DNA from 3 places in the Actinoplanes digitatis genome. Region 3 is predicted to be linked to each of the others. Evidence: riboswitches for the same ligand, from Rfam matches in the RefSeq annotation. Region 3 holds a riboswitch; each other region holds the start of a gene.
The links. Region 3 has a riboswitch for cyclic di-AMP ahead of BJ971_RS17865 (C40 family peptidase). Riboswitches for the same ligand answer to the same signal wherever they lie in the genome.

Region 1 (9,678 bases), 2.8 Mb from region 3:
CTTCGCCATCAGCGCGACCAGCCGCGACGACGGGACGCCGAGCAGCGGGGACAGCTTCGCCGCCGTGGTTGGCGCGTTCGTGACCAGCTCGGGGTCGGCGTAGATGTAGCGGGCCTCGACGCTGTGCGCGAGCACCGCGCCCGAGCTGTCCAGGATGCTGCCGCGCGGCGCGGGCAGCGTCACGTCGGTGAGCCGGTTCTGCCGCTGCTCCATCAGGCTCTGCGCGGACGCGGGCGTCTCGACGACCTGGAGCACGACCAGCCGTACCCCGATCGTCGCGAACAGCGCGAGCGCCAGCACGGTGCCGAGCCGCAGCCGCCGGGTGCTGTTGGCCAGCTTGGGCGGCTCGGCCGGCACCGGTGGCGCGGGCCGCCGCGAGGCGGGCCGGGCGGGCGGCGCGGCCTTCGCGGCGCGCCCGGCGGTGCCGCGCCGCGGCCCGGGCGGCGCGGCGACCTTACGCTCCCGGCCGGTACGCGCACCCGGCTCGGTACGGGCGGCGGCGCCCCTGCGCGGGTTCGCCGTCGAGCGGGTGCGTGCGGCGCCCGCCGTGGTCCGGCCCGGACGGCGCGGGGTGTCGTCCCACTCGTCGTCCTCGGCCGGCACCGCGCGGGTCGTACCGCGCGCGGTGCGGCCCTTGGGTTCGCGGGCGTCGCGCTCCTCGCGGCCGCGGCGCTGCGGTGGCGGCGGCGCCTCCTCCGGCTCGCGGCGGCGGGTCCGGGCGGGCCGGCCGCCGTCGAGGACCTGCAACGCCGGGCGGAACGGGTCGGTGTCCCGGGCGGCGCGCGGCGACCGGGTGCGCTGGTCGCCCTCGCGCACGGTCCGGCCCCGCGGCGTGTACGCGCGCGCGTCGCCGATGCCGCCGAAGCCGCGGGTCCGGTCGTCCTCGCGCCCGGAATCGTCGGCCTGCGGCAGGTCACGCGAAGCGCCGCGCCGGGGCTCCCGGCCCCGGCGCGGCGTCTCGTCGGCGCGCGGCGACATGCTCTACCGTCCGGTCGCCGAGGTGGCGGGATCCTGCGCCGTGACGGCCACGTCGCCGGTGGCCGGCTTCGGCACGCCGACGATCACGCCGTCCGGCAGCCGGATGTACGCCGGATTCTCGGCCTTGACCAGCCCCAGCCGGCGGGCGGCCGCGTCAAGGCTGCCCGGGCTGTTGTTGGCGGCGATCTCGTTCTCCAGCTCCTGCTGCCGGGTGTCCAGCTTCTTCTGCTGCTTCTGCAGCGTGTCGATGCGGAACGAGTTCTCCGCGGTCTTGGTGTTGATCAGCAGGATGCCGATCACACCGGCCACGACGACCGCGACCACGAGCGCGATGAACGGCGCCCGGGGCGCGTTGATCGGCGCCGGCGGCGCGACCCGCAGCCGGGGCGCCTCGACGTTGCCGCTCTGCTGCTCGGCCGCCAGCTTCAGCGCGGCGCTGCCCTGTGTGGCGCCGACCGTCGGGTGCTGACGCGCCCCCCGGCCGCCACCGCCCTTGGTGGTGCCCGTCGTCGCGGCGGCCGGCTTGCGCCGGTCCTTGCCAATCTGCTCCGCGGTCCGGCCCCCCGACCGCGGCGCAGTCCTGCGCTCGCTCAATGCCCCTCCCCCTCCTGGCGTGCCCCCGGGCGTTTCCGCCCTTGTCCCCCGTGCGCAGACATCCGGGGCCGTTCGCGGGCGGCACCCGATGCCTGGTCGTGCTTGTCGATCCGTTCCACCGCGCGCAGCTTCACCGAGGCCGCCCGCGGGTTCTCCGCCACTTCCTGCTCGCTCGGCGGCTCCGACCCGCGGGTCAGCAGCCGCACCGAAGGACCCGTGCCGGGCAGTTCGACCGGCAGCTCGATCGGCCCCGTGCTGCGTGCCCTCTCGGCGAAGGCGCGCTTGACGATCCGGTCCTCCAGCGATTGGTACGACATCACGACAAGCCGCCCCTTCGGGGCCAGCAGGTCCAGCGCGGCCGGCACGGCGGCCTCCACCGCCGCGAGCTCCGCATTTACCTCGATGCGTAACGCCTGAAACGTTCTTTTCGCGGGATTCCCACCCGTACGCCGCCCGGCGGCCGGGATGGCGTCCTTGACCAGCTCCGCCAGGTGCGCCGAGGAGACGATGCGCGCCTTCGCCCGCTCCCGGACAATCGCCGAGACGACCCGGGGCGCGAACTTCTCCTCGCCGTAGACCCGCAGGATGCGGACGAGCTCGCCCGGCTCGTAGCCGTTGACGACCTCCTCCGCGGTGATGCCCCGCGACTGGTCCATCCGCATGTCCAGCGGCGCGTCCCGCGAGTAGGCGAAGCCCCGGTCCGGCTCGTCGAGTTGCAGCGAGGAGACGCCGAGATCGAACAGCCCACTGTGGAACGCCGGCCGGCCGAGCCCCGCGAGCACCTCCGGCAGCTCGTCGTAGACCGCGTGCACGAAGTGCACCCGGTCGCCGAAGCGGGCCAGCCGGTGCCGGGAGTGCGCGAGCGCCTCGGTGTCCCGGTCGAGTCCGATGAGGACCACGTCCGGGTGCCGCTCCAGCACGGCCTCGGCGTGCCCGCCCAGGCCCAGCGTGAAGTCGACGTGCACGGCGCCCGGCAGAGCGAGGGCCGGGGCGAGCAGCTCGAGGCAGCGCTCGAGCAGCACCGGCACGTGCGTGCCGCGAAGCTCCCCCATGACGACCCCCATTGCCCGCTCTTTCCGCGCTCACCCGGCCTTACCCGATACCGGCCGCCCCTACCGGGGCGTTCGGCGCCTACGTGCCCGGTCGTCCGTCCGTACCGCCAGATCCCCATCCGCTCGTGCCCGTTGCCTTCGGGCGCGCCCGACCGGACACACGCCTGGCGCCGGGGAAGAGGCGCCAGGAGCGGGAGCGGCTGGAGATCTCGCAGTACGGCCGAGGCGACGTCCGGACCGTGTCGGCGGCCCACAGGTGCCACGCCTCACAGTCCGCCGGGCAGCACCCCCTCCTCGATGTCGGCGAACTCGTCCTCGCTCGCCGAGAGGTACTGCTCCCAGGACTGCTTGTCCCAGATCTCCACCCGGGTGCTCGCGCCGATCACGACCAACTCGCGGTCGAGCGCCGCATAACCCCGCAGGTGTGCCGGGATGGTGACCCGGCCCTGCTTGTCGGGGATCTCGTCGTGCGCACTGGCGAAGAACACCCGGCTGTAGGCCCGGGCCGCCTTGTTGGTGACCGGTGCCTCACGCAGCTGGCCCGCGATGCGCTGGAACTCAGGCATCGGGAAGACGTAAAGGCAACGCTCCTGCCCCTTGGTGATCACGACACCTCCCGCCAGCTCGTCGCGGAACCTCGCCGGAAGGATCAACCGTCCCTTGTCGTCGAGGCGCGGGGTGTGCGTGCCGAGAAACATCGGCCCAACCCCCTGCCCCTGGGCGGTTTCGCGGACCGCCTGTCGTCTGGGCCGGCAACCCCTTCGGAGTCAGCTCCTCAGGCCCTGCCACTGCGCTCCACTCTACTCCACTTCCCTCCACCCGCAACCAGAATGACGCGGCCTGCGAGTCAGATTCGCAGATGAATGCGCACGTCAGAGCCGGTGGCGGCGAAGTGGAGGGGTTAGGCCTCCTTGCCATGGTCCACTTTCCGACATGCCGCCCACGCGGGCACGAAAGTCCCCCGAAATCGGGCTTTCGGGAAGGGGCAGCCGCCCTTCGACGCTCGGGTGGGGAGCAAAGTGGAGGCCGCGCACGACAGTGGGGCGCGACCCGAACCGGGTCGCGCCCCACTGAACTGTCCTACTGCTTCTTACCGGTGCCGCACTGTTCTTACTAGTGTCACGCGGCGACGAGGCGCCGGACGACGTAGTTCTTGCTCCAGATCTTGTGCTTGCCCACCCGGGCGCCCGAGTGCGGCGAGTCCCACATGTAGCCGCCGCCCGCGTAGATGCCGGCGTGCGTGCCGTACGAGCCGGACCGGACCACGATGAGGTCGCCGATCCGCTTGTTGCTCTTGCTGATCTTCTTGCCGTGCTTCTGCTGCGCGTTCGCCTTGTGCGGGAGCTTCTTGCCCGTCGTCTTGCGGAAGACGTACTGGGTGTAGCCGGAGCAGTCGAAGCGCTTGGGGCCCGCGGCGCCGAACTTGTAGAGCGCGCCCTTGTGCCGCTTCGCCTCGGCGAGGATCTTCGCGCCGCTGCTGCGCACGGTGACCTTGATGCCCGGGCTGGTCACCGAGTTGATGCCGCTGGCACCGGTGTACTGCGTCCGGAAGTAGCCGGTGATGTGCGGCTCGGCGGACAGGGTCACCGTCCCCTTGGCGGACAGCTTGCGGGTCACCCAGGTGCGCCACTTGCCGTTCCGCTTGGCTTGCAGGCGGACCGAGCCCTTGGTGACCACGTCGCCGGTCTTCGGGTCGATCACCTTGGCGGTCACCTTGACCGTCTTGCCCCACGCGATGGAGCGGGCCGCGGAGTTCGAGATCTTCGGCTTGATCGCCGATGCCGCGGCCGCCGCCTCGACGACGGGAGCGGCGGACGCCGCCGGTGTGGCGACCAGCTGGCCGGCACAGAGGCAGAGACCCAGGGACAGTGCGATGGTGCCGGTTCCGGCCATGCGGCGGTTCCGGCTCGAACTGCGTTCGTGCACGGTAGAGAATTCCCTCCGGCACGCCTGCGAGGTTAGCTGTCGGGTTCGGGCGGGAAGGTTGCCCGGTCGCCGCTGGCGACTTCACCCCAAGGTCCGGGCGGTACGCGCCGCCGAAGCGACGTGACCGCCGGTGGACCGGATCTGGGTCCCCCGTCCCTGCCCCCAACTGCCTTTTGTTGGTGTAGCTACCTCAACGGTCATGCCGCCCGGACCGGGGCAGGGCTCGGCGTGGTCCGACGCGACACGAACGGCGAGCGAATGCTCACCGGCCCAACCTTGCTACCTGATTTCCGCCGGGACCGTCGGACCCCAGTTGGTCACTCAGAGTATTTGGCACATCGGACTCTGTCCGGTTTGTAACCGGGCCGTGACAAATGCCGTCACGAGACGTAGTGGATCACTTACCCTGCGCCGAAAGTAACGGGTGAAACACGACACATAAAAAGCCGCACCTCGGTGGATCATGGACTTTCGCAAGATCGGGAGAATGTCGGCCTAAACGCCCCCACCGGCCTAAACGCGGCACCGAGCGGCGGGGTGGAGATCATCCGTTCGGCCGACCCCGGCCCACCGCAGGCCACGGACCCCGGGGCCACTCGACGTAGTGTCCGTTTCCGGTACCCTCGCAGCCGTGACGGACGGGAAATTGCCCCTACGGGCCAAGGTCGCGACTTCGGTGTCGCGAACCGCTGCGGCGCTCTCACGCGCCGCGGGACGCGGTGACGGCTCGGTGATCGGCGGGTGGATCGGCCTCAAGATCGATCCTGACCTGCTCAGGAACCTCGCCTCGGGCCGCGCGATCGCGCTGGTGTCGGGCACCAACGGCAAGACGACCACGACCCGGTTCGCCGCGGCCGCGGTCGGCGTGCTCGGCCCGGTCGCCACCAACTCGTTCGGCGCCAACATGCCGACCGGGCACACCTCGGCCCTGGCCAAGGCCGGCGCAACCCCGTTCGCGGTGCTCGAGGTCGACGAGCACTACCTCGCCCGGGTGATCGACGAGACCACCCCGCGTGTGGTCGCCTTGCTGAACCTGTCCCGCGACCAGCTCGACCGGGCGAAGGAGGTGGCGATGATGGCGCAGATGTGGCGCACGGCCCTTGCGGCCCACCCCGACGTGCACGTGGTCGCCAACGCCGACGACCCGATGGTCGTCTGGGCCGCGATCGACACCCAGCAGGTCGTCTGGTTCAGCGCCGGGCAGCGCTGGCACGACGACTCGTTCGTCTGCCCCGAGTGCGGCTCGCCCATCGAGCGCGCCGACGGCGACTGGTGGTGCAGCGGCTGCCCGCTGCGCCGCCCGCGGGCGCAGTGGACCGTGGAGGACGACGGCGTCGTCGATCCGAACGGCGACTGGCACCTGATCAAGCTCCAGCTGCCGGGCCAGGTCAACCTCGGCAACGCGGCCACCGCGCTGGCCGTCGCCGCCGAGTTCGGCATCCGGCCGATCGAGGCCGCACCACGGCTCGCCGGCGTGGCCTCGGTGGCCGGCCGCTACGCGCAGGTCGACCGCGACGGGCGCAACATCCGGCTGCTGCTGGCGAAGAACCCGGCAAGCTGGCTGGAGGCCTTCGACATGGCCGAGGTGGCGCCGACGCTGCTCTCCATCAACGCCCGCGACCCCGACGGCTTCGACACGTCGTGGCTCTACGACGTCGACTTCTCCCCCCTGCGCGGGCGGCAGGTCCTGATCACCGGCGACCGCGCCTACGACCTCGCCGTTCGGCTGGAAGTGAACGATGTGGCCTTCCGGCACGTGCATACCTTCGACGAGGCGGTACGGGCGAGCCCGCCGGGCCGCCTCGAGGTGATCGCGAACTACACCGCGTTCCAGGACATCCGAGCGGAGTTGGACCGTGTCAACTGAGAGCACGCTGCGGATCGTCTGGATCTACCCCGACCTGCTGTCGACGTACGGCGACCGGGGCAACATGCTGATCCTGCGCCGCCGGGCGGCCCTGCGCGGCATCCCGGTGGAGACCTACGAGGTCCGCTCCGACCAGGCGCTGCCCACCACCGCCGACATCTACCTGATCGGCGGCGGCGAGGACGGGCCGCAGGCGCTCGCGGCGCAGCGGCTGATCGCCGACGGCGGCCTACACCGGGCCGTGCACCAGGGCGCGGCCGTGCTGGCCGTCTGCGCGGGTTACCAGCTCTTCGGCGGCTCGTTCTACGCGAAGGGCACCAAATGCGCCGGACTGGACCTGCTCGACCTCACCTCCGACCGGGGCGAGACCCGCGCGGTCGGTGAGGTTCGCGGCGACATCGACCCGCGGCTGGGCCTGCCCCCGCTGACCGGCTTCGAGAACCACGGCGGCCGGACCCTGCTGGGGCCCGGCGTCGCGCCGCTCGCCCGGGTGACCGCCGGCGTCGGCAACGACGGCCAGACCGAGGGCGCCTGGCACGGGAAGATCCTCGGCACCTACGCGCACGGCCCCGCGCTGGCTCGCAACCCAGCTATAGCCGATCTGCTACTGCGCTGGGCGATCGGCGCGGATAGCCTTCAACCGCTCGACGACTCCTGGGCCGATCGGCTACGAGGCGAGCGGCTCGCCGCGGCGGGCGCCGTATGACCGACTGAACGCCTGACCGGTACGACCTGTCCTGGACCGACGAGAAGTTGGGGCGGTACGCCTGCATGACTGACACCCTGATCGCCCCGCGGGGCATCGAAAACCCCGCCACGGACCCTCAGGCCAGCGCGCAGCACCAGGACACCCCCATCGGCTGGCGCCGGCGGCTCGTCCGTTTCGGCATCCTCGGGACGGCGGTGGCGTCCCTCGGTGTCGCCGCCGCGGTCCTGCCCCTGCACGCCATCGCGGACTCGGTCGTCGCCATCGGCCCCGCGGCCGCCGTGGCGATCGCCGTGGTCGGCGGCCTCCTGCTCTCGGTGCTCGTGCCACGCACGGCGATCACCCTCGCCTGCGGCGCCCTGCTCGGCCCGGCGACGGGCGCGGTGACCGCGCTGGCCGCGGCCGTCATCGCCGGCGTCGCCACCTACTACCTGGGCCGCTGGGCCGGCCGGGGCGCACTCCGCGCGCGGGCCGGCGGCCGCCTCGACCGCCTCGACGGCTGGCTGAACCGCCGCGGCCTCGCCGCAGTGCTGCTGGTCCGCTTCCTGCCCCTCGCGCCCTACGGCCTGATCGGCTACGCGTACGGCACCACGTCGGTCTGCCGCGTGCGCTACCTGCTCGGCACCACGCTGGCCGCGGTACCGTCCGCGGTCTCGTACGCGGTGATCGGCGCGGCCGTCACCTCACCGGGCTCGATGAACCCGCTCACGCTCGCCCCCGCCGCGATCGGCATGGGCCTGACCACCGCGATCGTCCTCCGCTGGCGCCTCGCCGCCCGCCGAGACGCCGCCGCGGCAGCAGCCCTGGCCGCACCCGCCGCCTGACCCGCAGTCCCCCGCACATCCCGCCGGACAACCCGGCACAGGCCGGCGTTCCGTCGGGCCGGAGCCTTCACCGCTTCGGCGGGTGTTGGCGCAGGGCAGCCACCCGGACCAGCGCCTCGCGTTCGGGGCCTTGGAGGCACTGACCGCCGACGAGGGCAAACAGCGCACGGTCATCCTCGGCGACCTGGCCGCCGTCGAGGTCGCCCGCAAGCACCCCGACGAAGCCTGCGCCCACGCTCAAGCAGCGCTCGATCAGCTCGGGATCACCTGGTACGCCACGGGCATGGAACGCATCCGGGAAGTCCGGCACGGCCTGCAACCATGGGCCGGCACCGAGTGTGTCCGCCAGCTGGATGACCGGCTCTACGGCTGGCAGACCACCCTCAGCGCGCTTCGTTGTTGAACGCCGCGGCCCGCTTCTCCCGCTCTTCGGTCAGATCGAAGCCGGGCCGGAACACCTGAAACGTCTCGCGGTAGTCCTGACCGCGCGCGATGACCGCGCCGAAGACGGCCGAGAAGGTGTGTCGAGGGACCCCGAGCCAGTCCGCCCAGGTCCCGTACTCCCTGGCTTCGTTCACCAGGCACTCATGGCGCCGAGCCCAATCGCTGGGCGGGCACCCCCGGTTGTGCGGCTTCGTCGCGGGTAGTGGGCCGGGTCGCGGTGAAACCGGTGGCTCCGATCGTCAGGTACACCGCTGCGAACAGCCAGAAGGCGGCGAACAGGAAGCCTTGATCGCGGACCGCGAGGATCATGACCGATGCGCCGGCCAGCGCGGTCAGGGCGTATCCCGTCCGGATGCCGAAGGCGCACAGCGCCGCAACCACGAGCGGCCCGGCGACCCACAGCGCCACGCCGGCCCAGTAGATGTCGAACTTGCCGGTCGCGAACGCGGATATCAGCAGCAGTGCGGGCAGAGCGATGACTGCGGCTGCGGCGAGGTGCCATGAGCGGGTGGCGACGCGGCCGATGCCGCGGCGCAGCACCCAGGGCACGATCGTGGCCGCCCAGAGCTGGAGCGCGACTGGGAGGTAGTACAGACCGAGGTCGCCTGGGACGAAGGTGAACCCGGTGAGCATCGTCGCGACGGCGGCTCCGGCCCAACTTCGGGCCTTGGCGGGCAGCGCGAGTGGTGTGGCCGCGGCGAGTGGCGGCAGCAGGGTGAGCATCGCCGGAGTCGTGGACGGAATCTGGAAGCTCACGTACGCGGCGATCAGCACGGCGATCGTGCGCAGGGTTCGGTCAGCCCGCTCGGCGTCCGACATCGGGGATCAGAACTCCGCGGGCGCGGTGGCTGCCGCGATGACCGAGCCGTCCGCGGTGGTCGCCGTGAGCTGGGCGCCTTGGACAGAGTCGTCGACCGTCCAGATGACGAATACGTCGCCGTCGTGCGAGCCGGTGACGATCCGGCCCGACGCCAGGCGGGCGCGGATCGTCGTCGTCCCCGTGGGCACCCGTCCGACCACCAGGTTGGACTTCATCACGGTGTCTTCAGCGCCGAACAGCTGGATACGGTCTTTCGCACCCGGCTCCATCGCGGTTCCCAGGTACTGTGCCCCGGGTGGATCGTTGCGGCAGACGGCCATCCAGTTGTCGGGCTCGGAGACGTAGACCCGCGCCTGGTAGTAACCGTCTCGTGCCGCGAATCGCAGTTCCGGCTCAGCGGTCAGGTGTGAGTCGAGTTCGGTGTAGAGCTCCCGGCATTCCGCGGCTGTCGCCTCTTCGGTCACCGG
Region 2 (9,678 bases), 4.3 Mb from region 3:
CGACAAGGCGGTCCTCGAGCGCGACGACCCGGAGAAGACCTCGGTGCTCAGCGACCCCGGCCGGCACCAGCGGCGCCCGGCCGAGCTGGCCGTGCGGCTGGCGCCGTACCCGGCCGTCTCGCCGGGGCATCCGCTCGCGATCAGCGTGCGGATGGACGCCCTGCACTTCTTCAACGATCGCGGAGATCGCATCGACGTCGGTTGGCGCTGAAGCTCGCACGCATTGACGGCATGGCATATCGTTCCGCGCACGTCGGTGCGATGGCGTATCGACGTCGTTGATCTGAAGGGTGGCGGCCAGCTCGGTGATCGCACGCCGATCTCGCTCTTCTTCCTGATCACCGCACCGGACTACGGCTGGATCCTGCTCTTCGGCTTCGTCGGCACCCAGCTGGCGTGTTCTACGCGGAGATCTTCCGAACCCTGTCCGACCTCTTCTGAGAAGTTTCTTGGGATCTCTCGGCTGCCACGGAGGCGGTACACAGCGTAGGCTGCTCGGCGGTGGAGGAAACTGTCGACCACGATGTGCTGCGTCCGGCTCCGGGCAGGGAGTCGCCGGACGGTGCACCGGCGCGTACAGATCCTGATCGATCCGGTCTCACCCTGCTGGACCGCACGTTCGGCCGCGACGAGATCACCGTGGTGCGCCACGAGGTCACGGCGCGGCTCGATCGCGGAGCGCTCGGCGATCGCCTGCACGGCTTCGTGCTGGCGATCAACGAGATCATCACCAATGCCGTCCTGCACGCCGGCGGTCACGGCCGGATCGTGCTGTGGGGCACCGCCGGGTCCCTGTGGTGCACGGTGACCGACTCCGGGCCGGGGATACCGGAGCGGTTCCGGCATCCGCCGGAGGCGCCGGAGGCGTTCGAGGTGGGCGGCCGGGGCATCTGGCTGGCGCACCAACTGTGCGACGAAGTAACGATGGCCACCGGTCCGATTGGGACGACTATCGGACTCCGAATTGGCCTGCCCGGGCGTATTACCCTGTCTGACCTGGTCAACGGCGCTTAGGACAACGATTGAACACGGCATGAAACGCCGTGGAAATATCGTCCTGCGCATGGAGCGGTGTTGGCAACGCTGGGCGACTACATTGGTCCAGTGCTCGGACTACCTCCCCAAGTGACGGCCTGCCTTTTCGACCTCGACGGTGTGCTCACACAGACCGCCCTGGTACATAACGCGGCATGGAAGCAGACCTTCGACGCGTTTCTCGAGGCGTGGTCAGCGCGGCATGAACAGCCGTTCGTGCCGTTCGACTCCGGCGCCGACTACCACAAGTACGTCGACGGCCGGCCGCGCGCCGACGGGGTTCGCACCTTCCTCGCCTCGCGGGGCATAACCCTGCCCGAAGGCACGCCCGACGACGGTCCCGACGAGGAGACCGTCAACGGCATCGGCAACCGCAAGAATGAACTCGTCCTCCAGAAGATCGCGGAAGGCGCGGTACAGGTGTACGCCGGATCGGTCGACTACCTGCACGCCGTCCGGGACGCGGGCCTGCGCCGCGCCGTCGTCTCGGCCAGTGCCAACTGCGCGGACGTGCTGAACGCGGCCGGCATCGCGGACCTGCTCGAGGTGCGCGTTGACGGCGTGACGGCCCGCGCGGAGCAGCTGCCGGGCAAGCCGGCCCCGGACACCTTCCTGTACGGCGCCAAACTGCTCGGCGTGGATCCCGCAAACTGCGCCGTGTTCGAGGATGCCCTGGCCGGCGTGGCCGCGGGCAAGGCCGGCGGATTCGGCATCGTGATCGGCGTCGACCGGGTCGGCCAGGCCGACGCGTTGCGCGCACACGGCGCCGACATCGTCGTGCAGGACCTCGCCGAACTCCTGAAGTAAACCCCACAGACTTTCTTTCCTTTTCAGTGCGAGAGGCACCACCGTGATCCGTGAACGGGCCTACCCCGTCGATCCCTGGCATATCCGGGAGACCCGGCTGGACCTGGACCTGATGGCTCAGTCCGAGTCCGTATTCGCCCTGTCCAACGGCCACATCGGCATCCGCGGGAACCTGGACGAGGGCGAGCCGCACGGCCTGCCCGGCACCTATCTGAACTCGTTCTACGAGCTGCGGCCGCTGCCGTACGCCGAGGCGGGCTACGGGTTCCCCGAGTCGGGCCAGACGATGGTCAACGTCACCAACGCCAAGCTCATGCGGCTCCTCGTCGACGACGAGCCCTTCGACGTGCGGTACGGCGAGCTGCGCTCCCACGAGCGCACCCTGGACCTGCGCGCGGGCACGCTCGAGCGGATAGTGGAGTGGATCTCCCCGTCCGGCCAGGCGATCCGGGTGCGCACGGTCCGGCTGGTGTCGTTCACCCAGCGGGCGGTCGTCGCGTTCCTCTACGAGGTCGAGGCGGTCGACTCACCCGCCCGGCTGATCCTCCAGTCCGAGCTGGTGGCGAACGAGCAGCTCCCGCCGACCAGCAAGGACCCCCGCGTCGCCGCGGTGCTGGACCACCCGCTCCAGGCCGAGGAGCTGCTGGAGCAGCGCACCGGCGGCCTGCTCGTGCACCGGACCAAGGCCAGCGACCTGCGGATGGCCGCGGCGATGGAGCACCTCGTCGAGGCGCCGGGCAAGCACGCCGTCACCACCGAGGGGCACCCGGACTGGCTGCGTACCACGGTGGCCTGCAAGCTCGAGCCGGGGCAGAAGCTGCGCGTCGTCAAGCTGGCCGCGTACGGCTGGTCCAGCAACCGTTCGCTGCCCGCGGTGCGCGACCAGGTCGGCGCCGCGCTGGCCAGCGCCCGGCTGGACGGCTGGGAGGGCCTGGTCGAGGCGCAGCGCGACTACCTCGACGCGTTCTGGGACCACTCCGACGTCAAGGTCGAGGGTGACCCGGAGGTGCAGCAGGCGGTGCGCTTCGGCCTCTTCCACATGCTGCAATCCGGCGCCCGCGCCGAGCAGCGGCCGATCGGCTCCAAGGGCCTCACCGGCCCGGGCTACGACGGCCACACGTTCTGGGACGCCGAGACGTTCGTGCTGCCGGCCCTGACCTACACCCAGCCGTCCGCGGCCGCGGACGTGCTGCGCTGGCGGCACTCGACGCTGGATCTGGCCCGGGAGCGCGCGCAGACCCTCGGCCTGCAAGGCGCGGCCTTCCCGTGGCGCACCATCCGCGGGCAGGAGTGCTCGGCCTACTGGCCGGCCGGCACGGCCGGCTTCCACATCGGCGCCGACATCGCCGACGCCGTGCGCCGCTACGTCTCGGCGACCGGTGACTTCGACTTCGAGCGCGAGGTCGGCCTCGAGCTGCTGGTCGAGACCGCCCGGCTGTGGCGTTCGCTGGGCCACCACGACCGGCACGGCCGCTTCCACATCGACGGCGTCACCGGCCCGGACGAGTACACGGCCGTGGTCAACGACAACATCTACACCAACCTGATGGCGCAGCAGAACCTGTTCGCCGCGGCGGACGCGGTGAAGCGGCATCCCGACCTCGCCCGCAGGCTGGGCGTGGACGGCGAGGAGTCGGCGTCGTGGCGGGACGCGGCGGCGTCCGTGCACATCCCGTACGACCGGGAGCTCGGGGTGCATCAGCAGTCGGAGGGCTTCACCCGGCTTCAGGAGTGGGACTTCGAGAACACCCCGCCGGAGGCGTACCCGCTGCTGCTGAACTACCCGTACTTCGACCTGTACCGCAAGCAGGTGGTCAAGCAGGCCGACCTGGTCATGGCGATGTACGTGCGCGGCGACGCCTTCACGCCGGAGGAGAAGGCCCGCAACTTCGCGTACTACGACTCGCGTACCGTGCGGGACTCGTCGCTGTCGGCGTGTATCCAGGCCGTCATGGCCGCGGAGGTCGGTCACCTCGAGCTGGCCCATGACTACCTGGGCGAGGCCGCCCTGATGGACCTGCACGACCTGCACCAGAACGCCCGCGACGGCGTGCACGTGGCGTCGCTCGCCGGCTCCTGGATCGCACTGGTGGCGGGACTGGGCGGCATGCGGGACTCGGGCGGGCAGCTGTCGTTCGCGCCGCGCCTGCCGAGCCGGATCAACGCGCTGGAGTTCTCGCTGCTCTGGCGCGGTCTGCGGCTGCGGGTGGAGGTGACGGCCGACGAGGTCACCTACTCGCTGCGCAACGGCGGCGGCTCGGCCCGGCTGGACCTCCTGCACCACGGCAAGGAGGTCACGATCACCCAGGTGAAGCCGGTCGTGCTGGCCATCCCGCCGGCGCCGCCGACCGGACCGCAGCCGAACCAGCCGTTCGGTCGTGCCCCGGTCCGGCGGGCCACCGGCAGCTGACCGCCGACCTCGGCAGACAAGAAAGCCCCCGTCCGCCAGGACGGGGGCTTTCTTTTGGCGCGGGGATCAGAGCATCGACACGTGCACGTGGTCCGTGTGGTCGCTCGGTCCGGAGTATGACTTCCAGCCAGTCGCCGGGAACCAGATCTGCTTGTTCCAGATGACGTAGAGAATGCCCAGCCTGTCGGCGTTGCGCACCAGGAACGCCATCAGGTTGTTGCCGTACTCCCGGGTGTCCTGGTTGTGCCAGGGCGAGAAGCCGCTCTTCTGCAGCGACCAGTCGCAGGCCCGGCCCTTCGGATGCTCGAACGGGCCCCCGTTGCGGTGGCAGCCGACGAACCGCTTGAAGTTCGCCTTCTTCACTTCCTTGTACATGTGGAAGGTCCGCGGGGTGATGCAGCCGCTGGTCGTGGGGTCGTTAACGCTGCACGACTCGGGACTGAACTCGCCGTCGGAGTTACGCGGAGCCGCGGCGGCCACCGGCGAATTGACGAGCACGAAACCGCCGGTCACGATGTTGCCGCCGACCTTCGCCAGGGCCTTCTCCGCCGACTGCTTCTGCTTCTTCATCGCGGCGAGGTTCTGCTGCTGTGCCTTGACCTCCTGGTCGAGGCGGGCCTTGGCGGTGTTGACGTCGTCGATCGCCTGGTACAGCGCGTGCAGCTTGCCGTCGTTGAGGGCGCTGATCTCCTCGAGGGAGACCGCCTTCTTGAGGAAGCCTTCCGGGCCGTCCGTGTTCAGCAGGAAGCCCATGGTGGAGATGCCGCCGGTGCGGTACTGCTGTGCCGCGACGGCGCCGACCTCGGGAAGCATGGCGTCCCGGCGGGCCTCGGCGTCCTTGACCTTGAGGGCCAGGCCGAGCTGCGTCTTCGTCGACTTCGCGACCGCCGACTTCGCCGCGACGAAGCGTCGTCCGGTGGAGTCGAGCACTTCGTTGAGGAGCGGGTCGTCTTCGCCGTCGTCGGCGGTCGACGTCTTCTTGTCGTCCGGGTCGGCGTTTGCCGGGCCGGCGGGCACGAGCAGCATCGTGACCGCGACGAGCGGTGCCAGGGCGAGGACCAGCCACCGGCGGGGTCTTGCCGTCATTCAGAATCCTTCCGCGTGGCCGCCGACCGGGTTAGCTGACGGGTTCGGGACGGAAGCAATCCCTACCACTGTTAAGTGGATTCACCCCACTACTACGTGTGGTTCCCCGGCTCGCCTCGCGGCGATTAGGCGGTGGACTGCCGGCACCTTGGGGGCGGTGCCTTCCTTGGCAGTAACCGGCGGCCAGCTTACCCGACAACGGGCCGTCTGCCAGTCTCCACGACGGCCGTAAAAGCGTTACCCCGCAACGACTTTCCGTTACATTTCGATGGAATGGCCCAGGTGGTTAACGCCGGGCGGGCCATCGGTGTGAGTCACTGCATTCTTATCGCGCCGAAATTACGCCGAGTGGCGGCATTGTTGCCCTAAGTACGACACCTGTCGATTCCTAGCATCGATGGGTAGTGTTCGTCACGGTCTCCGCGGAGACCGTCGCCTAATCGCCGCATGGCGAGCCGGGGAACCAACCGAGTAATGGGGTGAATCGGGTCCGAGCCGCAGGCACGGACCTGTAGGGATCGCTTCCGTCCCGAACCCGTCAGCTAACCCGGTCGGCGGCCGACGGAAGGAAAGCACTTGAGGCTCAAACCTGCCCGCCGACGATTAGCGGCCGTCCTGGCCGCGCTCGTCGCCACCTCGGGGCTGGCGCTGACCGCCCCGTCCCCAGCCTCCGCCGCACCCCGCCCGCTCGCCGCGCCCGGCGACTCCGGCGACGACGGCGAGGGTGGCTCCAAGTCACTGGTGCAGCAGCTCGAGGCGGCGTCCAAGGGCTTCGTCGAGGCCAAGGAGGCCCTGGCCCGCTCCAAGACGCGCCAGCAGCAGTTGATCGCCAAGCTCAAGGAGATCGACGCCGAGCTCGGCCCCCGGCAGGCGGCGCTGGACGACATAGTCCAGCAGTCGTATCGCGTCGGGCGCCTCGGGCCGATGACCGCCCTGCTCAACGCCGACTCGACCGGCAGCATGCTGGACCGCGCGGAGATCCTCGAGACGGTCGCCGTCAAGCAGGACCGCGCGGTGCGTGATCTCAAGGACTCCCGGAGCCGGCAGGAGCGGGCGAAGGCCGAGATCGACGCCGAGATCCGCGATCAGCAGCGCCAGGTCGAGATCATGGCCAAGCGCAAGGCACAGGCGGAGGGCGCCCTCAAGGCGGCCAACGCGGCGAACGGCGTCGAGGAGGAGTCGTCGAGCGGCGCCGACTCCAGCAGCGGTGGCAGCAGCGACGGCGGCAGCAGCCTGCGGGCCGCGGCCGCGCCGCGTAACTCCGACGGGTCGCTGCCGAACCAGTCATGCAGCGTCAACGACCCGACCACGTCCGGCTGCATCACGGCGCGCACCCTGCACGCGATGAAGGAGGCGCAGAAGGACGGCTTCACCCACTTCGTCGCGTGCTTCCGCACGCAGAACAGCGGTGAGCATCCGAAGGGCCGGGCCTGCGACTTCGCCGCCGACAAGAACGGCTTCGGAGGCGTCGCCTCGGGCAGCAGCAGGACGTACGGCAACCGGCTGGCGAACTACTTCATCAACAACGCCAGCGCGCTGGGCGTGCTCTACGTGATCTGGTTCAAGCGGATCTGGCTGCCCAGCAGCGGCTGGAAGGCGTACTCGAGGGGTAACGGCGACCCCTCGAGTGATCACACGAACCACGTGCATCTCTCGATGCGCTAGCTGACAGGGTGCGGGGCCTACCGCTTGACGTAGGCCTCGTACTCCTTCAGCACGTCCTCGGTCGGGCCGTCCGCCCGGATCAGCCCCGACTCGAGCCAGATGCTGCGCTCGCAGGTGTCCCGGATCGACTGCTCGCTGTGGCTGACCAGGAAGACCGTGCCGGCCTCGGCCCGCAGGTCGCGGACCCGCTGCTCGCTGCGCCGGCGGAACTTCGCGTCACCGGTGGCCAGCGCCTCGTCGATGAGCAGCACGTCGTGCTTCTTCGCCGCCGCGATCGAGAACCGCAGCCGCGCCGACATGCCGGAGGAGTAGGTGCGCATCGGCAGCGAGCTGAAGTCGCCGCGCTCGTTGATCCCGGAGAACTCGATGATGTCCTTCACCTGGGACTTCACGTCGGCCGGTGACATGCCCATCGCCAGGCAGCCGAGCACGACGTTGCGCTCGCCCGGCAGGTCGTTCATCAGGGCCGCGTTGACGCCGAGCAGCGACGGCTGGCCGGCCGCGTAGATCGCGCCCCGCTCGACCGGGAGCAGCCCGGCGATCGCGCGCAGCAGGGTTGACTTGCCGGAGCCGTTGGTGCCGATCAGGCCGACGGCCTCGCCCTTGTACGCGACGAAGCTGACGCCCTTGATCGCGTGCACCTCGCGCAGCGTGGCCGGCTTGGTGCCGGTGACGAGCCGCTTGAAGCTCGCCAGCGGGCTGCCGGTGCCGGCCGTGGCGGCCTGGTGCACCCGGTAGACCACGTGTGCGTCGTCGACGATGACCGTCGGTTCGCGCCGGTCGGTGCTGGAGTTGTCAGCCACGGCCGTAACCCTTCTCTCCGCGCCAGAAGTAGACATAACCGCCGAGTCCGACCAGCGCGGTCCAGCCGATCGCCTGGAGCCAGAGCACCGGGGCCGAGGCCGCCAGCGTGACGTCCTCCATCAGCGCGTGCCGCATCAGCTCGATGAAGATCAGCAGCGGGTTGGCCTCGACCAGGTACAGCTTCCAGCCGCTCAGGTGATCGGAGAACTGGGTCACCGGGTAGAGCACGGCCGAGCCGTACAGCCAGATCCGCATGATGAACGGCACCAGCTGCTTGAAGTCGGCGACCTTGGAGCCCAGCCGGGCCGTACCCATGGCCAGGCCCGCGTTGAAGATCGACTGAAGCACGAAGGCCGGGATGATCAGCAGCCACTCCCAGGTGATCGGCTCGCCGAAGGCCAGCACGATGACCATGAGGACCGCCATCGAGGCGAACATGTTGCGAATCTCGACCATGGTGATGGCGAGCGGCAGGCTGGCCCGCGGGAAGTGCAGTGCCCGGATCAGGCCCATGTTGGAGCTGATCGACTGGATGCCGGACTGCACCACCGACTGGGTGAAACCGAAGACGAAGACACCGATGCAGAGGTACGCGACGAAGTTGTCGACGCCCCGCTGGGTGTTCAGGAGCACACCGAAGATCACGTAGTACACGGCCGCGTTGATCAGCGGCGTCAGCACCTGCCAGAAGGCGCCGAGTTTGGTGCGGCCCAGCGACGAGCTGACCTTGGCGTTCGCGTACGACGCGATGAAGTGCCGGTATGACCAGAGCTGCCGCGAGTAGTCGCGCAGGCTGGGCAGCTTGCCGGCGGCGCTCAGGCCGTGCGTGCGGGCCAGCTCCTTGAGCGCGAGGCCGGTGTCGGAATCGGCGACCGCCGTAGGGGGCATGGGGTGGCGCTCCGATCTTGTCGGTCCGATGGGGGCCGAGGACCTGGTTGAATCGTCCGGGGACACAGGTACAAGTGTGCGCGATGGAACGGGTTCGTATCGACGCTGGCCCGAAACTATCCGACCGGGCGCCGGAACGCAACCGTTGCGTCCTCGCGTATAGTGAGACCGTGGCAACAGCGAAACGTGCACCCGCCGGAGCGGCGGTGCTCCGCGGGGACATCACCGCGGCCATTCGGAATGCGGTCATGAACGAGCTGGCCGAGGTCGGCTACGGACGGCTCTCCATCGAGGCAGTTGCCCGCCGCGCGGGTGTCGGCAAGACGGCAATCTACCGCCGGTGGAGCAACAAGCTCGAAATGGTACTCGAGATAGTGTCCGCGGTAGCGGAGCGTAGCGTGCCCATGCCCGATACCGGAAGCTTCGCGGGCGATCTGCAACTGCTGATGTTCATCGTCAGCAAGGCGCTCGGGCACCGCATCGCGTCGCAGATCATCCCCGACCTGATGGCCGAGGCGGCACGCAACCCGAAGATCGCCGAGACGTTGCAGGGTGCGCTGCGCACCCATCAGCAGGCCGTCGGCGAGAAGATAGTCGGCCAGGCCGTCGCCCGCGGCGAACTGCCCGCGGGCACCGACCCCGACCTGGCCGTCGATCTGATGCTCGGGCCGCTGTACTGGCGGCTCGCGGTCGCCCGGACCCCCATCGACGACGACTACCTGGAGAAGCTCGGCGCCGCCGTACTGGCCGCACTGCGCGCCTGAGCTAAGGCGCCGCGTTCAGCAGATCCAGCGCGCTGTGCTGGCAGGAGTGGTTCGTGCTGACGTACGGCCCGGCCCAGTGGCTGCCGTACGCGTCGAAGCCGGTCCGGTCCCTGGCGTACGCGGAATCGGCCTGTCGCCGCAGGTAGGTGTCGTACGGCCGGCCGACCGCGGCGTTCAGCACGCCGAGCCCGCGGACGAACGCGCCCTTGAACGAGACGC
Region 3 (9,678 bases):
TGTTGCGGCGCGAGCCGGACGGACTCGGTCGCCGCGGCGATCGCGTCGCGGTCGCGCAGCAGGCAGAGCAGCGCCTCGGCGCGCTCGCCGTGCGCGTCGGCGAGGCCGGGCCGGGACGCGATCGCCGCGTCGCAGGCGGCCAGCGCGGACACGTAGTCGAACTGCTTGCGCAGCACGAAGCCGAGCATGGTCAGCAGGCGGGCGTCGGCCGGGTCGGTGGCCAGGGCCGCGCGCAGCGTCGACTCGGCGTCGGCGTAGCGGCCGGCCTCGGCGAGGTGCCAGGCCCTGCGGTACGCGTCCTCCCCGCTCACAGCAGCTTGCGCTTCTTCAGGTACGCGGCCAGGTCGTCGTACTCGCCGCTCTCGTTGCCGAACATGGCGACGTTGCGGGCGGAGGCGAACCACGCGCCGGTGGACGGGCGCACCTCGCCGATGGCGGCGGTCATGTCCTGCTGGGAGATCATCCGGACCTGGCCGGTGGTGATCGCGTCGCGCATCGCGAACTCGGCCGCGGTCTCGCACACGTGTGCCAGGTCGGCGCCGGAGAAGTGCTCGGTGCCGGCCGCGAGGGCGCTCAGGTCGATGTCGGCGATGGGCCGGTCGCGCAGGTGGTATTCGAGGATGGCGGCGCGGGCGGCCGCGTCGGGCGGCAGGACCAGCACGGTCCGGTCGAGGCGGCCGGGGCGGCGCAGGGCGGCGTCCACGTCCCAGGGCGCGTTCGTCGCGGCCAGCACGAAGACGCCGTCGTTGTTGCCGTCGACGCCGTCCAGCTCGGCGAGCAGCTGGTTGACCAGGGTGCGCATGGCCGAGGAGCCGAGCTGGTTGCGCTTGTGCCCGAGCGCGTCGATCTCGTCGAGGAGCAGCACGCACGGGGCGTGGGTTCGGGCGGCCGCGAACAGGTCGTGCAGGTTGCGCTCGGAGCTGCCGACCCACATGTTGAGCACGTCGACGATCGAGAGCGAGATGAAGCCGGCGCCCATCTCCCCGGCGACCGCCCGGGCGAGGAAGGTCTTGCCGCAGCCGGGCGGGCCGTAGAGCAGCAGCCCGCCGCGCAGGCTCTTGCCGAACAGGGTGCGCAGCTCCGGGTTGCGCAGCGGACCGAGGAACGCGAGCTCGAGCCGCTTCTTCACCTCGTCCATGCCGCCGACGTCGGCGAGGGTGACGGTGGCCCGCTCGACGTCGTGCGCCCGGTCGTCCGGGCCCCGGACCGGCTCGGGCTCGTCGCCGGCGGGCACGAAGCGCGGCGGCACGACACCCTGGAACTGGTCCTCCATGGCGGCCCAGTCGACGCCCGGCCGCGCCGGCGGCGCCGCGGGTGAGACCGGTGCCGCCGGGGCCGGCGGCTCGCCGCCGAGCGCGGCGGCCATCAGCCGGCGGGCCGCGTCGTCGCCGGGGTCGCGGGCCAGGACCTGCGCGGCGTGCCCGACCGCCTCGCCGGGCCGCCCGGCGGCCAGCAGCAGCTCGGCCAGGTGCCGCCGCAGCGGCAGGTCGTCCGGCCGCGCGGCGACCGCCGCGAGCAGACTGTCGATCAGGCTGTCGCTCATGAGAGGCGATTATGCCCGGCGGCCGCGAGCGGTCAGGCGGCCCAGGTCCCGAGGGTGGCGAAGAACGCGATCACGTCGGCGGCGAGCTCCTCGGGCACCTCCAGGGCGGCGAAGTGCCCGCCGCGCGGCAGCTCGGTCCAGTGGCGGATGTCGTAGGTGCGCTCGGCCAGCGGGCGCACCGACAGCAGGATGTCGTGCGGCAGCACGGCGACGCCCATCGGCACCGGGCAGGGCACGCCGTAGCCGCTCTCCTTGCCCAGCCGGGCCGACGAGCCGGCCGTGCGGGTCAGCCAGTAGATCGACACGTCGGTGAGCAGGACGTCGTCGCTGATCTTCGACGCCGGGTCGGCCCACTCGGTGAACTTCTCGGCGACCCAGGCGAGCTGGCCGACGGGCGAGTCGGTGAGGGCGTACGAGATCGTCTGCGGGCGGGTCGCCTGCAGGACCTGGTAGCCGGGCCGGTTCGCGGCGAAGGCCGCGGTCCGCTCGGCGCGCTCGGTGTCGGACTCGGACAGCCCGGCGGTCGGCCCGGTCAGCGGCAGGTAGTTGACGTGGACGCCGACCACCCGCTCGGGCGCGACCGTGCCCAGCGCCCGGGCGATGCCGGAGCCCCAGTCGCCGCCCTGCGCGCCGAACCGCGGGTAGCCGAGCCGGGTCATCAGCTCGGCGAACGCCCGGGCGATCCGGTGCTGGTCCCAGCCGCGCTCCGCGGTCGGGCCGGAGAACCCGAAGCCCGGGATCGACGGGATCACCAGGTGGAAGTGGCCGGTCAGCGGCTCGATCATGTCGAGGAAGTCCAGCACCGAGCCGGGCCAGCCGTGCACGAGCAGGAGCGGCAGCGCGTCCGGGTTCGCGGACCGCACGTGCAGGAAGTGCACCCGCTGCCCGTCGATCCGGCTGACGAACTGCGGGTACGCGTTGAGCGCCGCCTCGTGCCCGCGCCAGTCGTAGCCGGTGCGCCAGTGCTCGGCCAGGTCGCGGACCCGGGACAGCGGGATGCCGTAGTCCCAGCCCGCGCCGGGCAGCTCGTCGGGCCAGCGGGTGCGGGCGAGGCGGTCGGCGAGGTCGTCGAGGTCGGACTGCGGTACGGCTACCCGGAAGGGCTGAATATCGTTCATGCGACTAACGTTAGGCCGACTAACGTTAGGATGGCAAATGTTAGCCTGCACACATGGACGACCTCCCGAGCCGGCTGCTGACCCGGACCGCGGCGCTGGCACACCGCCTCGTCACCGAGCGTTTCGCCGAGATCGGCGCGCGCGGCTACCACTACCGGCTGCTCACGACGCTCATCGACGACGGGCCGGCCAGCCAGGCGGACCTGGGACGGCGCACGGACATCCACTTCAGCGACATGGTCGCGGCGCTCAACGAGCTGTCCGACGGCGGCTATGTCGAGCGCCGGCCGGACCCGGCCGACCGGCGCCGCAACACCGTCACGGTGACCGCGGCGGGACGCCGGCGCGCGGCGGCCCTGGCGCGGCGGGCCGCGGAGATCCAGGACGAGCTGCTCGCGCCGCTGTCGGCCGCCGAGCGCGGGGAGTTCGTGCGGCTGCTGCGCCTGGTCAGCTCAGCCGCGGCTGAAGGCTGAGCGCCACGTCGCGTGCCTGGCCGGGCGACGCGGCCGCGTCACCGGCGGACCAGACCTCCGAGAGCACGGCCTGCACGAAACCCCAGGCGACCACCCGCTCGACCGGCATGGCGAGGCCGTCCGCGAACTGCTCGACGCGCGCCGGGAGCAGGTCGAGCACGGGCTCGTCGCCGTCGAACGGGTTGTAGAGCACCGCGCCGATCTCGTAGCCGGGATCGCCGAGCACGCCGTGCGGGTCGATGGCCAGCCACGGCTCCCGGGTCCCGGCCAGCACGTTCTCGTGGTGCAGGTCGCCGTGCAGGACGACGCGGCGCGGCGCGGAGGCGCACAGCTCGCCGAAGAGCCCGGCGGCCCGCTCGACGAGGCGACGCGGAATGGGGCCGTCGCCCGGGAAACGCCGCAGGTACGCGGCGAACTCGTCCCCGTAGGTGGCGAGTTCCCGGCACGGCAGCCCGGGCGGCGCGGGCCGGTGCAGGCGCCGCATCATGGCGACGAGCACGGCCGTGGCCTGCTCGTCGTGTTCGCGGACCAGGGTGCGCAGCGTGCGCCCGGGCTCCACCCGCTCCAGCAGCAGCGCGCCGCGGTCCCGGTCGTGGTTCAGCAGCGCGGCCGCGCCCGCGCCGGCGAAGAACGACAGCGCACCGGCCTCCGACGCCAGGTCGGGCGCCGTCGGCACGCCGAGCTTGAGCACCGCCGGCGAGCCGTCGGCGGTGCGCACGGGCGCCACCCAGTTGAAGCTCAGCGGGTACGGCGCGCCGACGGTCAGCCGCCAGTCCCGGGCCACGGCGTCGATGAGCGCCGGCAGGCCGGCCAGCCAGTCGCGGCCGGCGTCGCCCCAGGCCGTGGCGACGTTGCGGGTGAAGCCCTCCGGAAACATCGGATCATTGTGGTACAGAAAAAGCCGCCACGGGTGTGGCGGCTTTCTCCGTGTGCTGCGCTGCCCAGGTCAGGCCGGCCGTCGGATGCCGGTGATGGCACCGCCGCGGTCGATCGAGGCCATGCGTACGTGGTCACCGGTGTGTGGCGCGTGAACCATGGTGTTGCCGCCAACATAGATGCCCACGTGGTGCACGGGACTGCCGTAGAAGACCAGGTCGCCCGGCTGCAGATCACTGCGGCTGACCGATCTGCCCTCCCTGATCTGGTCACCTGTGTAGTGCTCCAGGTGCACCCCGACGGCCGCCCACGCCACCTTGGTCAGGCCGGAGCAGTCGTAACCGCTCGGGCCCTCGGCGCCGAAGACGTAAGGCTTGCCGATGAGGTCGCACGCCCTCTGCGCCGCCCGGCCGCCCTTGTCGTTGGCGTAGTCGACCGGACAGGGTCCCGTCTTGAACTGACCGTCGTCGCCGCCGTTCGCGCCGTAGGCCTTGATCCGCAGCTTCTGCAGCTCGTCGACCTTCTTCTGGATTTCCTTCTTCTGCTGTCCCAGCAGCTTGTCGCGCGCCGCGACAGCATTGGTCAGGGTGTCCAGATCACGCCTGTCGGCCGAGAGCTTGTCACGCAGCTTCGACACGTCCGCGACCGACTCGCGCTGGTGCCGGCCGAGCTGGTCGAGGAACGTGAGCTTCTCGGTCAGGCCGGTCGGCGAGCCACTGACGATCATGGCCTTCAATGCGTTGGGCGAACCCTGCATGTAGGCCTGCCCCGCCATGGCGCCCACCTGCGACATGGCGAGATTGACTTGCAGCTCCAGCGGAGCGAGCCGCTTGTCGATCTTCTTGAGCTGTGCCCGGTTCTTGAGCAGCTGATTGTGCACGTTGTTGTACTGCTCGATGACCGGTTCCAGCTTGTTCCACTGCTCGTCGATCTGCTTTTCGATGCTCGACGGTGACGGCACCGCGTGTGCCACCCCGGGCGCGAGAAGAATCCCGACCGCGGCGACGGCGCACGCGACGCTGCGCAGAATTGCGGCGTGGCGCGCCTCAATCCGTTTCACGTAGGTGCAGTGTCCTTTCTTCCCTCATCCGCCGACCGGGTTAGCTGACGGGTTCGGGCGGGAAGCACGCCCGGCCACGATGGAGCTGTGGCTTGACCCCGGTTTCCTGGGTCCCCGGCTCGTGAAACACGATTAGGCGGTGGCCCGTCAGTTCGCCCGGGGGTTCGGACGAGGGGGGACTGCCGAGCCGGCACCACCGTACTCCCGATCAATGGGTAAGAGAACCCGGCATTACCAGGGCACACACCGCATAACACCCAGTGACCCTCAGTAATTAATGGAGACTTAAAGGGGCCACGCGGAGAAGGCCCGGTCCAGCCAGGGCAGCACCACGATCACTGTCGGTAACACCAGCAACCCGGCCGCCGCGCCGGCCGCCGCGACGGTCAGGCCGGCCGACCGCGGGTCGGCGCCGGCCAGCCGGTCCATCCGGCGCCGGCGCTCCGCCTCGGCCCCGCCGGCCCCGGCCGGCGCGTCCGGGCTGACCGCGTCGCCGAGCAGCGCGAGGGCCGTGCGCAGCGCGGCCGCGCCGCCGCGCCGCCGGGCCGCGTCGTCCGCGACCATCTCCAACAGCAGGTGTACGGCCTCGAGCGGCGCGCGGCTGCGCAGCGGGCGCGGCACTGCCCGGTAGAACGCGGTGAACGACTCCATCACCACGTCGTGGCGGTGCCGCAGGTGTGCCTGCTCGTGCGCGATGACGACGCCCACCTGCGCGGCGTCCAGGACCCGCAGCGCGCCACTGCTGAGCACCACCCGCGACGAGCGCCCCGGCAGGCAGTACGCGACCGGCAAGGGCCCGTGCAGCACCCGCAGCCCGTCGGGCACCTCGGCCGGCAGCTCGCCGTGCCGCTCGGCGGTGTCGAGCAGGTCGACGAGCATCCGGTGCCGGGCCCGGCGGGCCCGCGCCCGGGTGGCGACCCGGAACAGCGAGACCAGCAGCCGCAGGATGATCAGCGCGGCGACGGCGAGGGCGCCGATCAGCGCGGCCGCGCCCACCATCCGCCCCGAGCCCAGCTCGCTGACCAGCTCCTGCGGGCCGGCCAGCACCACGCCGAGCGCGCAGAGCACCCCGGCGAGGGTGACGCTCTGCCAGAGCAGCACCGCGGCGGCCGGCGCCCGGTCGGGCCAGCGTGCCGTCGCGAGGATCCCCGGAACGGCGAGGGACAGGGTCAGCCCGAGCGCGCCGAGCAGCAGCGCGGTCACCGGGCGGCGCCCGGGTCCCTCCGCGCCGCCTCGATCGCGGCGGTGAGCGCGGACGGGTCGATCCGGCCGACGAAGTGCGCGAGCGCCGCGTCGCGGACGCCGTCGGGCGCGGCGCTGAGCGCGTCGAGCATCAGGGCGGCCGTCATCTCCTCGCGGCTCTGCGCGGGCGCGTAGCGGTAGGCGCGGTCGGCGCGCTGCTGGAGCACGACGCCCTTCTTGGCGAGCCGGTCCAGCACGGTCATCACCGTCGTGTACGCCAGGTCGCGGTCGCGGCTCAGCCCGTCGTGCACCTGTCGCACGGTCAGCGGCGCGCACGCGTCCCACAACTGCGCCATGACCTCGCGCTCCAGGTCCCCCAGTGCCATGCGGCCCACTCTACTGCACAGCGTCGTACTACGACCCGTAGTATCTACTACGCATCGTCGTAGAGGGGGATCACCCATGGATGTGCTCGACCTGACCCGGCTCCAGTTCGCGGTGGTGACGATCTACCACTACTTCTTCGTGCCGCTGTCGATCAGCCTCGCCTGCGCCGCCGCCGGCCTGGAGATCGCCTGGCTGCGCACCGGCCGGGAGAACTACCTGCGGCTCACCAAGTTCGTCGGCGGGCTGCTCATCGTCACGTTCGCCGTCGGCGTCGTCACCGGGCTCGTGCAGGAGTTCCAGTTCGGCATGGCGTGGAGCAACTTCGCCCGCTTCTACGGCGACGTGTTCGGCCCGACGCTCGCCGTCGAGGGCATGCTCGCGTTCTTCCTCGAGGCCACGTTCCTGGCCCTGTGGTACTTCGGCTGGGACCGGCTGCCGCGGCGGCTGCACGCCGCGACGATCGTGGTCGTCGCCGTCGGCACGGTGCTGTCCGCGTTCATCATCCTGGCCGCGAACTCGTTCATGCAGAACCCGGTCGCCTACTCGCTGGACCCGGTCACCGGGCGGGCCCGCCTCGACGACTTCGGCGCCCTGCTGCTCAACAAGGTCAACCTGGCCGCGTTCCCGCACACCCTCGCCGGGGCGATCATGGTGGGCGGGTCGCTGCTGCTGGCCGTCGCCGTGCGGCGCACGGCGTCCGACGCCGGGTTCCACCCCCTCGCCCGCCTCGGCGCCTGGATGACCGTCGCGGGCGGCGCGCTGACCGCCCTGACCGGCGACCACCTCGGCAAGGTGATCACCGAGGTGCAGCCGATGAAGATGGCCGCCGCCGAGTCGCTGTACGAGACCACGACCGGCGCGCCGTTCTCGATCTTCGCGGTCGGCGACATCAGCGGCGGCAAGCCGTTCTTCAGCATCGAGGTGCCCTGGCTGCTCTCGATCCTGGCCAAGGGCGGCCCCGGCGCCGAGGTACAGGGCATCGACGACCTGCAGGCCCAGTACGCCGCCCAGTTCGGGCCGGGCAGCTACGTGCCGATGATCCCCGTCGCGTTCTGGACCTTCCGGCTCATGATCGGCGTCGGCATGCTGGCCATGGCGGCCGCCGCGCTCTACCTGTGGTCGACCCGCGGCGGCCGCACCCCCGGCCGCGGCCGGGCGGGCCGGCTGCTCCTGCGCCTCCTGCCGCTGATCCCGCTGCTGCCGACCGCCGCCAACACCTTCGGCTGGCTCTTCACCGAGACCGCCCGCCAGCCGTGGCTCGCGTTCGGGATCTCCCGGGTCGCCGACGGCATCTCCCCCGGCCTGACCGCCGCCGAGGTCCTGGCCTCCCTGATCGGATTCACCGCCGTGTACGGCGCGCTCGCCGTCGTCTGGCTGCGCCTGGTCCGGCAGCTCACCCGGCGGCCACTCACCCCGGCACCGGACCCGGCACCGGCCGGCGCCGCGCTCGCCGAAGCACCGGTCTACTGAGGAGCGACGAAACGATGGTGACTGTCTGGTTCGGCCTGGTGGTCCTCTGCTGGGTGCTGTTCTTCGTCCTCGAGGGCTTCGACTTCGGCGTCGGCATGCTCGGCCCGGTCGCCGGCCGCGACGACCACGAGCGCGGCGCGATCGTCCGCACCGTCGGCCCGTTCTGGGACGGCAACGAGGTCTGGCTGGTCGCCGCGATCGGCGTGACGTTCGCGGCCTTCCCCGACTGGTACGCGGCCCTGCTCTCCGGCCTGTACCTGCCGATGGTCGCGCTGCTGCTGCTGCTCGCGGTCCGCGGCGTCGCGCTGGAGTTCCGCGGCAAGGGCGACGGCGAACGCTGGCGGCGGCGCTGCGACGCGGCCCTCGCCGCCAGCTCGGCCGGGATCGTGCTGCTCTGGGGCGCGGTGCTCGGCGTACTCACCCACGGACTCGCGCTCGGCGCCGACGGCCAGGTCACCGGCGCCGGCCTGCACCGCAGCACCGCGCCGCTGCTCAGCGTTCCCGCGCTCGCCGGTGCCGCTGCGGCCCTGTTCGCGACGCTGCTGATCGGCGCGATGTTCCTCGCCCTGCGCACCACCGGCCCGGTACGCGAGCGCGCGCGGCGCCTGAGCGTCGCCCTGTCCACCGGCGGGGCGCTGGCCCTCGGCGCGGCCGGCCTCGGCACCGGGTCGCGGCCGGCCCTCGCGGCGGCGGTGCTCTGCGCGGGCCTCGCGATGCTCGCCCGCAGCGGCGCGGAGGTCCCGGCCTTCGGCGGCGCCGCCCTGGGCATCGCGGGCGCGGTGGTCGCCGTGTTCACCGCGCACGGCGACGTGGTGCTGCGCAGCACGCTCGATCCGGCGTGGTCGCTGACCATGACCGGCGCCGCGGCGACCGACTCGGCCCTGCGGCTGCTCAGCGTCGCCGGCGTGATCGTGCTACCGGGCGTGCTGGTCTACCAGGCGTACTCGTACTGGGTGTTCCGGCGCCGGGTCGCCAGCGAGCGGGTGCCGTCTTGAGCCGGGGGCCGATCGACCCGCGGCTGCTGCGGCACGCGCGCTCCGGCCGTACCGGAATCGGGGTCCTGGCCCTGCTCGGCGCCGGGCAGGCGGCGGCGACGCTCGCCGTCGCCGTCGCCCTGGCCCGCATCGTCACCGGCCGCGACGCGCTCGCGCTGCTCGCCGGTGCGTTCGCGCTGCGGGCGGCGCTGACCTGGGCCGAGCAGGTCGTCGCGCGGCGCACCGCCGCCGCGGTGACCGACGAGCTGCGGCGCTCGGCCCTCGCCGCCGCCCTGCGCCGGGGCCCCGCCTGGGTGGCCGGCTACGGCGCCGGACGGCTCTCCGCGGTGCTCTCCGGCGGCCTGGACTCGCTGCGGCCGTGGTTCTCCGGCTACCTGCCGGCGCTCGTGCTGGGCGTGGCGCTGCCGCCGCTGGTCATCGTGGCGATGGCCGTCGCGGACCCGGCGTCGGCGCTGGTCGCGCTGGTGACGCTCCCGCTGATCCCGGTGCTGGGCGCGCTGATCGGCTGGGCCACCCAGCGCAAGGCGCAGGCGGCCTGGGAGTCCGACGCCCGGCTGGCAGGGCACTTCCTCGA

Region 1: another riboswitch for cyclic di-AMP. It lies ahead of BJ971_RS30030 (C40 family peptidase); the one in region 3 lies ahead of BJ971_RS17865 (C40 family peptidase).
Region 2: another riboswitch for cyclic di-AMP. It lies ahead of BJ971_RS37030 (coiled-coil domain-containing protein); the one in region 3 lies ahead of BJ971_RS17865 (C40 family peptidase).

The regions. Positions count from the first base shown of each region.
Region 1 covers NZ_JACHNH010000001.1:6,874,431-6,884,108, forward strand. Annotated here, with positions in the region: gene BJ971_RS30010 (peptidoglycan D,D-transpeptidase FtsI family protein) at 1-978, opposite strand, end outside; gene ftsL (cell division protein FtsL) at 982-1,572, opposite strand; gene rsmH (16S rRNA (cytosine(1402)-N(4))-methyltransferase RsmH) at 1,569-2,636, opposite strand; gene mraZ (division/cell wall cluster transcriptional repressor MraZ) at 2,891-3,322, opposite strand; gene BJ971_RS30030 (C40 family peptidase) at 3,744-4,517, opposite strand; cyclic di-AMP (ydaO/yuaA leader) riboswitch at 4,557-4,742, opposite strand; gene BJ971_RS30035 (Mur ligase family protein) at 5,197-6,417, shown strand; gene BJ971_RS30040 (type 1 glutamine amidotransferase) at 6,407-7,123, shown strand; gene BJ971_RS30045 (TVP38/TMEM64 family protein) at 7,189-7,947, shown strand; gene BJ971_RS30050 (hypothetical protein) at 8,030-8,350, shown strand; partial or broken gene BJ971_RS30055 (haloacid dehalogenase) at 8,352-8,528, opposite strand; gene BJ971_RS30060 (hypothetical protein) at 8,533-9,165, opposite strand; gene BJ971_RS30065 (hypothetical protein) at 9,217-9,678, opposite strand, start outside.
Region 2 covers NZ_JACHNH010000001.1:8,357,531-8,367,208, reverse strand. Annotated here, with positions in the region: gene BJ971_RS37055 (ABC transporter ATP-binding protein) at 1-211, shown strand, start outside; gene BJ971_RS37050 (ATP-binding protein) at 502-1,014, shown strand; gene BJ971_RS37045 (HAD family hydrolase) at 1,105-1,842, shown strand; gene BJ971_RS37040 (glycoside hydrolase family 65 protein) at 1,886-4,252, shown strand; gene BJ971_RS37035 (coiled-coil domain-containing protein) at 4,319-5,338, opposite strand; cyclic di-AMP (ydaO/yuaA leader) riboswitch at 5,344-5,480, opposite strand; cyclic di-AMP (ydaO/yuaA leader) riboswitch at 5,762-5,911, shown strand; gene BJ971_RS37030 (coiled-coil domain-containing protein) at 5,915-7,003, shown strand; gene BJ971_RS37025 (ABC transporter ATP-binding protein) at 7,021-7,842, opposite strand; gene BJ971_RS37020 (ABC transporter permease) at 7,799-8,695, opposite strand; gene BJ971_RS37015 (TetR/AcrR family transcriptional regulator) at 8,902-9,459, shown strand; gene BJ971_RS37010 (glycoside hydrolase family 76 protein) at 9,461-9,678, opposite strand, start outside.
Region 3 covers NZ_JACHNH010000001.1:4,104,276-4,113,953, reverse strand. Annotated here, with positions in the region: gene BJ971_RS17890 (tetratricopeptide repeat protein) at 1-311, opposite strand, end outside; gene BJ971_RS17885 (AAA family ATPase) at 308-1,543, opposite strand; gene BJ971_RS17880 (epoxide hydrolase family protein) at 1,576-2,652, opposite strand; gene BJ971_RS17875 (MarR family winged helix-turn-helix transcriptional regulator) at 2,715-3,134, shown strand; gene BJ971_RS17870 (aminoglycoside phosphotransferase family protein) at 3,109-4,011, opposite strand; gene BJ971_RS17865 (C40 family peptidase) at 4,081-4,983, opposite strand; cyclic di-AMP (ydaO/yuaA leader) riboswitch at 5,085-5,219, opposite strand; gene BJ971_RS17860 (M56 family metallopeptidase) at 5,356-6,273, opposite strand; gene BJ971_RS17855 (BlaI/MecI/CopY family transcriptional regulator) at 6,270-6,638, opposite strand; gene BJ971_RS17850 (cytochrome ubiquinol oxidase subunit I) at 6,715-8,109, shown strand; gene cydB (cytochrome d ubiquinol oxidase subunit II) at 8,124-9,104, shown strand; gene cydC (thiol reductant ABC exporter subunit CydC) at 9,101-9,678, shown strand, end outside.